4 regions of the Streptomyces sp. NPDC048270 genome follow, and region 3 is predicted to be linked to each of the others. Evidence: riboswitches for the same ligand, from Rfam matches in the RefSeq annotation. Region 3 holds a riboswitch; each other region holds the start of a gene.
What was found. A riboswitch is a leader RNA that binds a small molecule or an ion and turns the genes downstream of it on or off. The one in region 3 is predicted to bind cobalamin.

Region 1 (2,190 bases), on a different contig from region 3:
CGCCGAGTACGAGCAGCTGGGTGAGATCACCGCGCAGGCCTATCTGGGCGACGGCCTGCTGGGCTCCGGCGAGGCGTTCTACGCGGCGGTGCTGCGCGATGTCGCCGGACGGGCCGCCGACGGGGAGGTGCTCGTGGCCGTCGAGGAGGGGGCCCTGCTCGGCGGGGTGACCTTCGCGCCGCCCGGCAGCCCGCTGGCCGACATAGCCGGGCCCGGCGAGGCCGAGTTCCGGATGCTGGCCGTCTCCCGCGAGGCGCGGGGACGCGGCGCCGGCGAGGCGCTGGTGCGGGCGTGCGCGGCCCGTGCGCGGGAGCTGTCGGGCGTCACGCACCTGGTGCTGTCCACCCAGCGCGGCATGACCGGGGCCCAGCGGATCTACGAGCGGCTCGGTTTCGTCCGTACGCCGGAGCGGGACTGGGCGCCGGTTCCCGGGCTCACCTTGCTCACGTACCGTCTGGAGCTGTAGCCACACCGACACAACATGTGGGGGGTCACGCAACGGCGGCCCCCCACATGTATGCTCATGCCTGCTGTCGCCGCAGGGGAATCCGGTGCGAATCCGGAACTGTCCCGCAACGGTATGAAGTGTCCGGCTACCGGACATGAAGTCCGAGGACCTGCCGACGGTGCGCCCGGGTCGACCGAACCGGGTGCCGATACGTCCGGGCCTCGCGGTTGGGCCGGTGGACGCCATGCGGTGTACGCGTTCCTGCCACGCCCGCATGCGCCTCCCCGTGCCCGCCCGCCGTCGATCCGGGCCGAGCGAGGGAGAGCTCCCGCCGTGACCATCGCGCCTTCCGCACCGCGCGCCGAGTCCGTTTCTGGCGACAACACCGAGGGCCCGGGGGCCACGCTGCTGCGTACCCTCACCGAACTGACGGCGGACCTCCCCGACACCGACCCCGGCCGGGTCGCCGCCGCCGCGCTGCGCGGTCGCAGCGCCGCCGCCGACGAGGCCGAACTGCGCGGGCTGGCCACCGAGGCCGCCGCCGGCCTGATCTCCGAGGACCCCGCGTACTCGAGGCTCGCCGCGCGGCTGCTGACGCTGGCGGTGCGCGACGAGGCCGCGGGCCAGGGCTCCACCTCCTTCTCGGCCTCCGTCGGGGTCGGCCACCGCGAGGGCCTCATCGCCGACCGCACGGCCGAGTTCGTCCGGACCCACGCGAGCCGCCTGGACGCGCTGGTGGAGCACACCCTCGCCGAGGGTGCCGACGACCGCTTCGGCTTCTTCGGCCTGCGCACCCTGCACAGCCGCTACCTGCTGCGCCACCCGATCACCCGCCAGGTGATCGAGACCCCGCAGTACTTCATGCTGCGCGTGGCGTGCGGTCTGGCCGAGGACGAGTCCGTGCAGGCCGTCGAGGAAGTGGCCTCGCTCTACCGGCTGATGAGCCGCCTCGACTACCTGCCGTCCTCCCCCACGCTCTTCAACTCCGGCACCCGCCACCCGCAGATGTCCTCCTGCTACCTGCTGGACTCCCCGCTGGACGAGCTGGACTCGATCTACGACCGCTACCACCAGGTCGCCCGACTCTCCAAGCACGCCGGCGGCATCGGCCTGTCGTACTCCCGCATCCGCGCCCGCGGTTCGCTGATCCGCGGCACCAACGGCCACTCCAACGGCATCGTGCCGTTCCTGAAGACCCTCGACGCCTCCGTCGCCGCCGTGAACCAGGGCGGCCGCCGCAAGGGCGCCGCCGCCGTCTACCTGGAGACCTGGCACGCGGACATCGAGGAGTTCCTGGAGCTGCGCGACAACACCGGCGAGGACCAGCGCCGTACGCACAACCTGAACCTGGCCCACTGGGTGCCGGACGAGTTCATGCGCCGGGTCAACGCCGACGCCGACTGGTCGCTGTTCTCCCCGGCCGACGTGCCCGAGCTCGTCGACCTGTGGGGCGACGCGTTCGACGCCGCCTACCGCAAGGCCGAATCGGCGGGCCTGGCCCGCAAGACCATGCCCGCCCGCGACCTGTACGGCCGGATGATGCGCACCCTCGCGCAGACCGGCCAGGGCTGGATGACCTTCAAGGACGCCTCCAACCGCACGGCGAACCAGACCGCCGAGCCGGGCACCGTCGTCCACTCCTCCAACCTGTGCACCGAGATCATCGAGGTCACCAACGACGGCGAGACGGCCGTCTGCAACCTCGGCTCGGTCAACATGGGCGCCTTCGTGGTGGACGGGGG
Region 2 (2,190 bases), on a different contig from region 3:
GCCGGCGCGCAGGTCGGCGCGGGCGGTGCGCAGTTCGGCGGTCTGCGGGAAGGAGCCGATGGTCGTCGTGGGCAGCAGCGGCAGCCCCAGGTGGGCCCGCTGGGCCGCCGCGCGCCGGTCGTAGGGCTGGGAGCGGCGGCCGTCGCTGTCGGTGACGGCCGCGGTCCGGGCCCGTACGGCCGGATCGCGGGTGATCGCGGAGTTCGCCCGGGAGGCCAGGTCGGCGCGGTTGGCGGCGAGTTCGGCCGCGATGGCGCCGGTGCCCGAGGCGAGGCCCCGGGCGAGGGTGGTGATCTCGGTGGTCTTCTGGCGGGCGAAGGCCAGCCAGCGGCGGATCTGCGGGTCGATGTCCCGTTCGGCGCCCGCGTCCAGCGGTACGTGGAGGAGGGAGCAGGAGGCGGCGACGTCGACGCGGTCGGCGAGGCCGAGCAGGGTGGCGAGGGTGGTGAGGGACTTCTCGTGGTCGTTGATCCAGATGTTGCGGCCGTCGACCACGCCCGCGACCAGGCGCTTGCCGGGCAGTCCGCCGGCCGCCGCGAGGTCGTCGAGGTTGGCGGCGGCCCGCTCGGTGAAGTCGAGGGCGAGTCCTTCGACGGGTGCCTTGGCCAGCACGGGCAGGGCCTCGCCGAGCCGGTCGAAGTACGTGGCGACCAGCAGCTGGGGGCGCTGGGTCCGGGGCAGGCCGCCGAGCTCGCGGTAGGCCCGGGCGGCGGTGCCCAGTTCGGCCGGGGTGCGGTCCTGCACCAGGGCCGGCTCGTCCAGCTGGACCCATTCGGCGCCGGCCGCGCGCAGGTCTGCGAGGACCTGCGCGTACACGGGCAGCAGCCGGTCGAGCAGCGTGATCGGCCGGAAGTCCTCGGCCACCCCGGGGGCGGGCTTGGCGAGCAGGAGGTAGGTGACGGGGCCGACCAGGACCGGGCGGGCCCCGAGGCCCAGGGCCAGGGCCTCCCGCAGTGCGGCGACCTGCCGGGTGGAGTCGGCGGTGAACCGGGTGTCGGGCCCGAGTTCGGGCACCAGGTAGTGGTAGTTGGTGTCGAACCACTTGGTCATCTCCAGCGGCGCCGCGTCCTGGGTGCCGCGGGCCATGGCGAAGTATCCGTCGAGGGCGTCGGCATCGAACGCGGCGCGGTGGCGGTCGGGGACGGCGCCGAGCATGACGCTGGTGTCGAGGACGTGGTCGTAGTACGAGAAGTCGCCGGTGGGGACCTCGGTGATGCCGGCGCCGGCCAGTTGGAGCCAGTTCGCCCGGCGCAGGTGCGCGGCGGTCTCGTGGAGGGCTTCGGCGCTGACGCGGCCCTTCCAGTAGCCCTCGACGGCCTTCTTCAGTTCACGGTTCGGCCCCTGGCGGGGGTAGCCGTACACGGTGGCTTCCACGGCGGCGGCTGCGGACTCGGTTGTCACGGAACTCTCCTTCGCGAGCTTGTCTCCATGAGTCCCGGTGGCGGGACGTGGGGCGCGAAGGGGTCACGGACCGGACGGTCCGCCGGGGCGCGCTGCGCCGCCGTGACCGTCCGAGATCTGTTCGCCGACCCGCCCACGAGGTCACCGGGATGTCCGCGCACGGCTGTGCGTGCGCGGGCAACGGGCAGGTCTTCGGACTTGCGGGCACGTCTGCCCTTCGGGCAGACACCTAGTGGCCGTCGCTTCCCAGACCCGTCCGGGCCCAGTGCGTATGACGGCGGTCGTTCCCGCTCACCGCTGCGGGGCAGTCCCGGATTCCCACCGGGTTCCCTCTTACGACGCATCCCGCCTGGCGGACGGGGCGAACCAGCTGCTGCCGATCAGCGTAGGCGCAGGTTCTGGAGGAGCGGTACAGCGGCCCGCATGCCGGACGGTGACGTGGGCCACGCCGGGGCCCGCCCCGTGCCCGCCACCCCCCGCCCCTCCTCCCGTCAGCGCCGGTCGTACGTGTGGAAGCCGCGGCCGCTCTTGCGGCCCAGCAGCCCCGCCTGGACCATCCGCCGCAGCAGCGGGGGCGGTGCGTAGAGGGGTTCCTTGAACTCCTCGTACAGCGACTGCGCGATGGCCGCGACCGTGTCCAGTCCGATCAGGTCGGCGAGCTTGAGCGGGCCCATGGGGTGGGCGCAGCCCAGTTCCATGCCGGCGTCGACGTCGGCGGCGCTCGCGAAGCCGGACTCGGCCATCCGGACGGCCGAGAGCAGGTACGGGACGAGCAGGGCGTTGACGACG
Region 3 (2,190 bases):
GGGCGTGGCGGCGCCCCCGCAGCCGGATATCAACAGGGCTGTGGCGAGGGCGGACAGCAGGGATTTGGGGTGGATGCGGGGCATGGGTGGTCCTCTCACCGCGGATGGATCGGATGGACGGGACGGATCGGATGGACGGGACGGATCGGATGGACGGATCGGATGCGTCGGACGGTCTTCGCGCCGTGCCGGCGGCAGGCCGGGGCGGCTCGGTTCGGCTCGGCTCGGCGCAGGCCGGGCCGACCGGCGCCGGTCGGGAGGGAGCGTGCGGCCGGCCCGGGGGGAACCGCGCACGGTCGTCGAGGGGTGGGGATGGCGTGCAGGGGCGCACGGGGGGCGCGTACGGCGGCTCGCGCCACGCGGTTCCGGACCTGAGGAGGCATGTCCGCGCCGCACCGGGGCCGTTCGCGGACGGGAGCCTCACGGGCCCCCGGGCGTACGGCCCTTCGCCTACGAGGGAAGCGCCCCGGGGACGTCGAGGGTGGGGACGGGACGCGGCTCGCCCTCGGCGTTGACGGCGACGAAGGTCAGTCGGGCGGTGGCCACTTGCGTGGTGGGGCCCGAGGCGTTCCAGCGCTCGGCCCCGACGCGCACGCCGACCGTCATCGACGTCCGGCCGGCGCGTACCAGCTCGGCGTCGACGCTGAGCAGGTCACCGGCGCGCACCGGTGCCAGAAACGCCATCCCGTCCACGGCCACGGTGACGGCGGGGCCGTCGGCGTGGCGTCCGGCGGCGGCAGCGGCGGCGTCGTCGATGAGCTTCATCACCACGCCGCCGTGGATGGTGCCGTAGAGGTTGGTGTCGTGCTCGCTCATGATGTGGGCGAGCGTCACCCGGGAGTCGCCCGGGTTCTTGGCGACGCACCTCACGGCGGCAGCGGTCTGGTCGGCCACGTCAACTCTCCTTCGCGAGTCGCGGCAGAAAGGCCCCGGAGAGTCTTCTCCGGCACCCCGCATGACGTTTCGGCATGCGGGCAGTGGCAGGTCTTCGGACTCGCGGACACGCCTGCCGGTCTCCCGGCGGGCACCTAGTGGCCGTCGCTTCCCGGAACCGGTTCCGGCTCCAGTGCGTATGACGGCGGTCGTTCCCGCTCACCGCTGCGGGGCAGTCCCGGATTCCCACCGGGTTCCCTCTTGCGACGCATCCCGCCTGGCGGACGGGGCGAACCAGCTGCGCTCACACCCTACCCGGCGCCATCACCGGCCTGACCAGCCCTCCGTCCGGTGCCGTGGGCGCGGGCGGACCGGCCCCGGGCGGCAGCGGGGGCCCTGGCCCGGCGACCGCCGGGCGGGGCGGGGTACCGGCGTGGCGGCGTACTCCCGTGCGCCCCGCGTGCTCCTTCGACGGCTTCGGCGGCCCCGCGTACGGTTCCGGGCCATGAGTGGATACGCGATGGAACCGGCCGCGTCCAGGGAAATCGGTACCGATGCCCTGCCCCCCTCCGACCAGTGGTCCACCGCTCCTGTGGTGGCGGCCCCCGTTTGCCGCTTCGAGAACTTCCTCGGCGCCGAGCGCGCCGCCACCCTACTGGAGTACGCGATCTCCCGGCAGGCCGACTTCAACGCGGGGACGGTCCTCGACCCGCTGTCGGGCCAGGTCTCCCACAAGGGCCGCAGCTCCCTCGTACTCCCCGTGACCAGCGCCGTGTTCAGCGCGCACCTCGCGGACTGCCTGCCGCTCGTCCAGGAGGTCCTCGGCCACCGGACCGCGCTCACGCAGACCCTGACCGTCCTGACGGCGCACGGCGAAGGCGGCCACTACGGCATGCACACCGACGCCTCACGGGTCCGCGACGTCGGCACGGCCGTGTCGGCGGTGTACTACCTGCACCGCCGGCCCCGCGGCTTCGACGGCGGACGGCTGCGGCTGTACGACACCGTGCTGAACGAGGGCGGGGCCAGGCCGGCGGACTCCTACCGCACGATCGAGCCCGAGCACGACACCATCGTGTTCTTCCCGGCCAGCGCCTACCACGAGGTCGTCCCGTCCACGTGCGCCAGCGGGCTGTTCGCCGACAGCCGGTTCACCCTGACGACGTGGATCAGCGGGCCCGGGCGCGCGACGGCGCCGCCCGCCGCGGCCTTCGAGATCTGGCCGTGGATGGCCCGCGCGGCCGAACGCACCCGCCCGCTCGCGGACGCCGCCCGCGACCACGACGGCGCCGACCCCATCGGCCTGCCGCCCGCCGA
Region 4 (2,190 bases), on a different contig from region 3:
GTGACCGTCAGCCCGATCCCCAGCAGCGCCTTCTCCAGGGGGTGGCGATGGCGCCAGCGGCTGCTGTGCGCCGCCGCGTCGATCGGCAGCACCGCCTACGACTCCGTGGCGGGGGCCTCGGAGGGCGTCGTGGCCGCCGCGGCCGCAGCGCCCTGGCGGCGGCCCTTGCGGACCCCGAAGTAGTACGCGAGCACGCCCGCGCCCAGCGCCGCCTGGAGGGCGAACAGCGCCGACTCGATCTCCCCGGAGGGGGGTTCGTACAGCGGCGAGAACCACGGCTCGTAGTCGGGCCTCAGCTCGGTGATGGCCGCCTCCGCCTGCGCGTCGGCGCCCGCGAACGGCTCCTCCTTGCCGTCCCCCAGCCCGAGGGCGAGGGGCAGCACGGCCAGCGCCGCCACCAGGAGCAGCAGCAGGGTGTTGATCTTCGCGTTCCTGGTCATCAGACCGCCGCCTCCCGCTGCTTCTTCGAACCGGTGAGCTTGGCGACGCCGAGCCGGATCAGGTCCGACTTGCTGGACTGCATCAGCAGGCGCATCACGAGCACGGTCAGCAGGCCCTCGCTCACCGCGAGCGGGATCTGGGTGAGCGCGAAGATCTCCGCGAACTTCACCAGCGCGCCGGTGAAGCCGGTCGCCGCGTCGGGGAAGGCCAGCGCCAGCTGGACGGAGGTCACGCAGTAGGTGACCAGGTCGGCGAAGAACGCGCCGAAGAACACCGCCACCATCAGCGGCAGGTCGAACTTCCGCAGCAGGCGGTAGACGGCGTAGCCCGCCCAGGGCCCGGCTACCGCCATCGAGAAGACGTTGGCGCCGAGCGTGGTGAGCCCGCCGTGCGCGAGCAGCAGCGCCTGGAAGAGCAGGGTGATCGTGCCGAGCACCGCCATGATCGGCGGCCTGAACAGGATGGCCCCGAGCCCGGTGCCGGTGGGGTGGGAGCAACTTCCCGTCACCGAGGGGATCTTCAGGGCAGACAGGACGAAAGTGAACGCTCCGGACGCACCGAGCAGGAGCGTGCTCTCGGGATTGGCCTTCACCTCGCGGGTGAGGGCCCGGACGCCGTGGACGACGAACGGAGCGGACGCGGCGCCCCAGGCGACCGCGTGCAACGGGGGTAGGAACCCCTCGGCAATATGCATGAGTGGGGAGACCTCTCCAGCACCTCGTGGATGGACAACGCGCCCCGGCCGGTCTCCTGGCTCACGGGTGCTGATGCCCGGGCTCCGCCTTCCCGGGGCCGTGCGGAATCCCGCACGGTGTCCCAGTGGCTTCCCGCTGGGGGTCCCCCCGACGGAGGCAGGGGGAGAGTGGAGCCGGACTTCCCCGATCACAGTGGCGAGGGCCGCACCGGTTTCCCACCGGTTTCCCGAACACCAAGGCCCGCTGACCCTAGTCGGCCGCGCGGGCCGGTAACAACCCGTCTCGAACGGGCCACGAGGTCTCCGGATTCCGCTTGTCGGTGACCCTGGGCGACCGAGTCGGCACAGTCCCGCCAACAGCCGCGCCTGACAGGGGAGTTCCCGGTTCCGGTCCGGCTCGGCGCGGTCCGCCCGGGCCGCCGCGCCGTTCCGGACCGCCGCGGGCCGGCCGGGGCCGCTCCCGAACCGTTCCGCACCCGTGATCCGGGCGGCCCCGTACGGGCGCGGCCCGGTGGCGGCCCCGGCCGGTCCCGCACAGGCTGGGACCGTGGCTGCCGACTACGACTACTCAGACCTGACCGCCGTCTACGTGAACTGCACGCTCAAGCGCTCGCCCGAGGCCAGCAACACCGAAGGGCTGATCGACAAGAGCCGCGCGGTCATGGCGGCGGCGGGCGTCCGGACCTCGCTGATCCGCGCCGTCGACCACGACATCGCGACCGGCGTCTGGCCGGACATGACCGAGCACGGCTGGGAGAGCGACCAGTGGCCGGTCCTCTACAGCCAGATCATGGACGCCGACATCCTCGTCCTGTGCGGCCCGATCTGGCTCGGCGACAACAGCTCCGTGATGAAGCAGGTCATCGAACGGCTCTACGCCTGCTCCTCCCTGCTGAACGAGCGGGGCCAGTACGCCTACTACGGACGCGTCGGCGGCGCGCTGGTCACCGGCAACGAGGACGGCGTCAAACACTGCGCCATGAACATCCTCTACAGCCTCCAGCACCTCGGCTACACGATCCCGCCGCAGGCCGACGCCGGCTGGATCGGCGAGG

Region 1: linked by a shared signal. The riboswitch ahead of AB0D66_RS03580 (ribonucleoside-diphosphate reductase subunit alpha) and the one ahead of AB0D66_RS12900 (acyl-CoA thioesterase) in region 3 are both predicted to bind cobalamin.
Region 2: linked by a shared signal. The riboswitch ahead of metE (5-methyltetrahydropteroyltriglutamate--homocysteine S-methyltransferase) and the one ahead of AB0D66_RS12900 (acyl-CoA thioesterase) in region 3 are both predicted to bind cobalamin.
Region 4: linked by a shared signal. The riboswitch ahead of AB0D66_RS04690 (energy-coupling factor ABC transporter permease) and the one ahead of AB0D66_RS12900 (acyl-CoA thioesterase) in region 3 are both predicted to bind cobalamin.

What each region holds. Positions count from the first base shown of each region.
Region 1 is NZ_JBEZLV010000003.1:65,221-67,410, reverse strand. Features, by position in the region: gene AB0D66_RS03585 (GNAT family N-acetyltransferase) at 1-466, shown strand, start outside; cobalamin riboswitch at 511-640, shown strand; gene AB0D66_RS03580 (ribonucleoside-diphosphate reductase subunit alpha) at 782-2,190, shown strand, end outside.
Region 2 is NZ_JBEZLV010000007.1:63,474-65,663, forward strand. Features, by position in the region: gene metE (5-methyltetrahydropteroyltriglutamate--homocysteine S-methyltransferase) at 1-1,401, opposite strand, end outside; cobalamin riboswitch at 1,567-1,787, opposite strand; gene AB0D66_RS09225 (3-hydroxybutyryl-CoA dehydrogenase) at 1,893-2,190, opposite strand, start outside.
Region 3 is NZ_JBEZLV010000011.1:107,785-109,974, forward strand. Features, by position in the region: gene AB0D66_RS12895 (ABC transporter substrate-binding protein) at 1-84, opposite strand, end outside; gene AB0D66_RS12900 (acyl-CoA thioesterase) at 451-894, opposite strand; cobalamin riboswitch at 962-1,187, opposite strand; gene AB0D66_RS12905 (2OG-Fe(II) oxygenase) at 1,379-2,190, shown strand, end outside.
Region 4 is NZ_JBEZLV010000003.1:314,465-316,654, forward strand. Features, by position in the region: gene cbiQ (cobalt ECF transporter T component CbiQ) at 1-92, opposite strand, end outside; gene AB0D66_RS04685 (energy-coupling factor ABC transporter substrate-binding protein) at 96-440, opposite strand; gene AB0D66_RS04690 (energy-coupling factor ABC transporter permease) at 440-1,135, opposite strand; cobalamin riboswitch at 1,164-1,389, opposite strand; gene AB0D66_RS04695 (flavodoxin family protein) at 1,683-2,190, shown strand, end outside.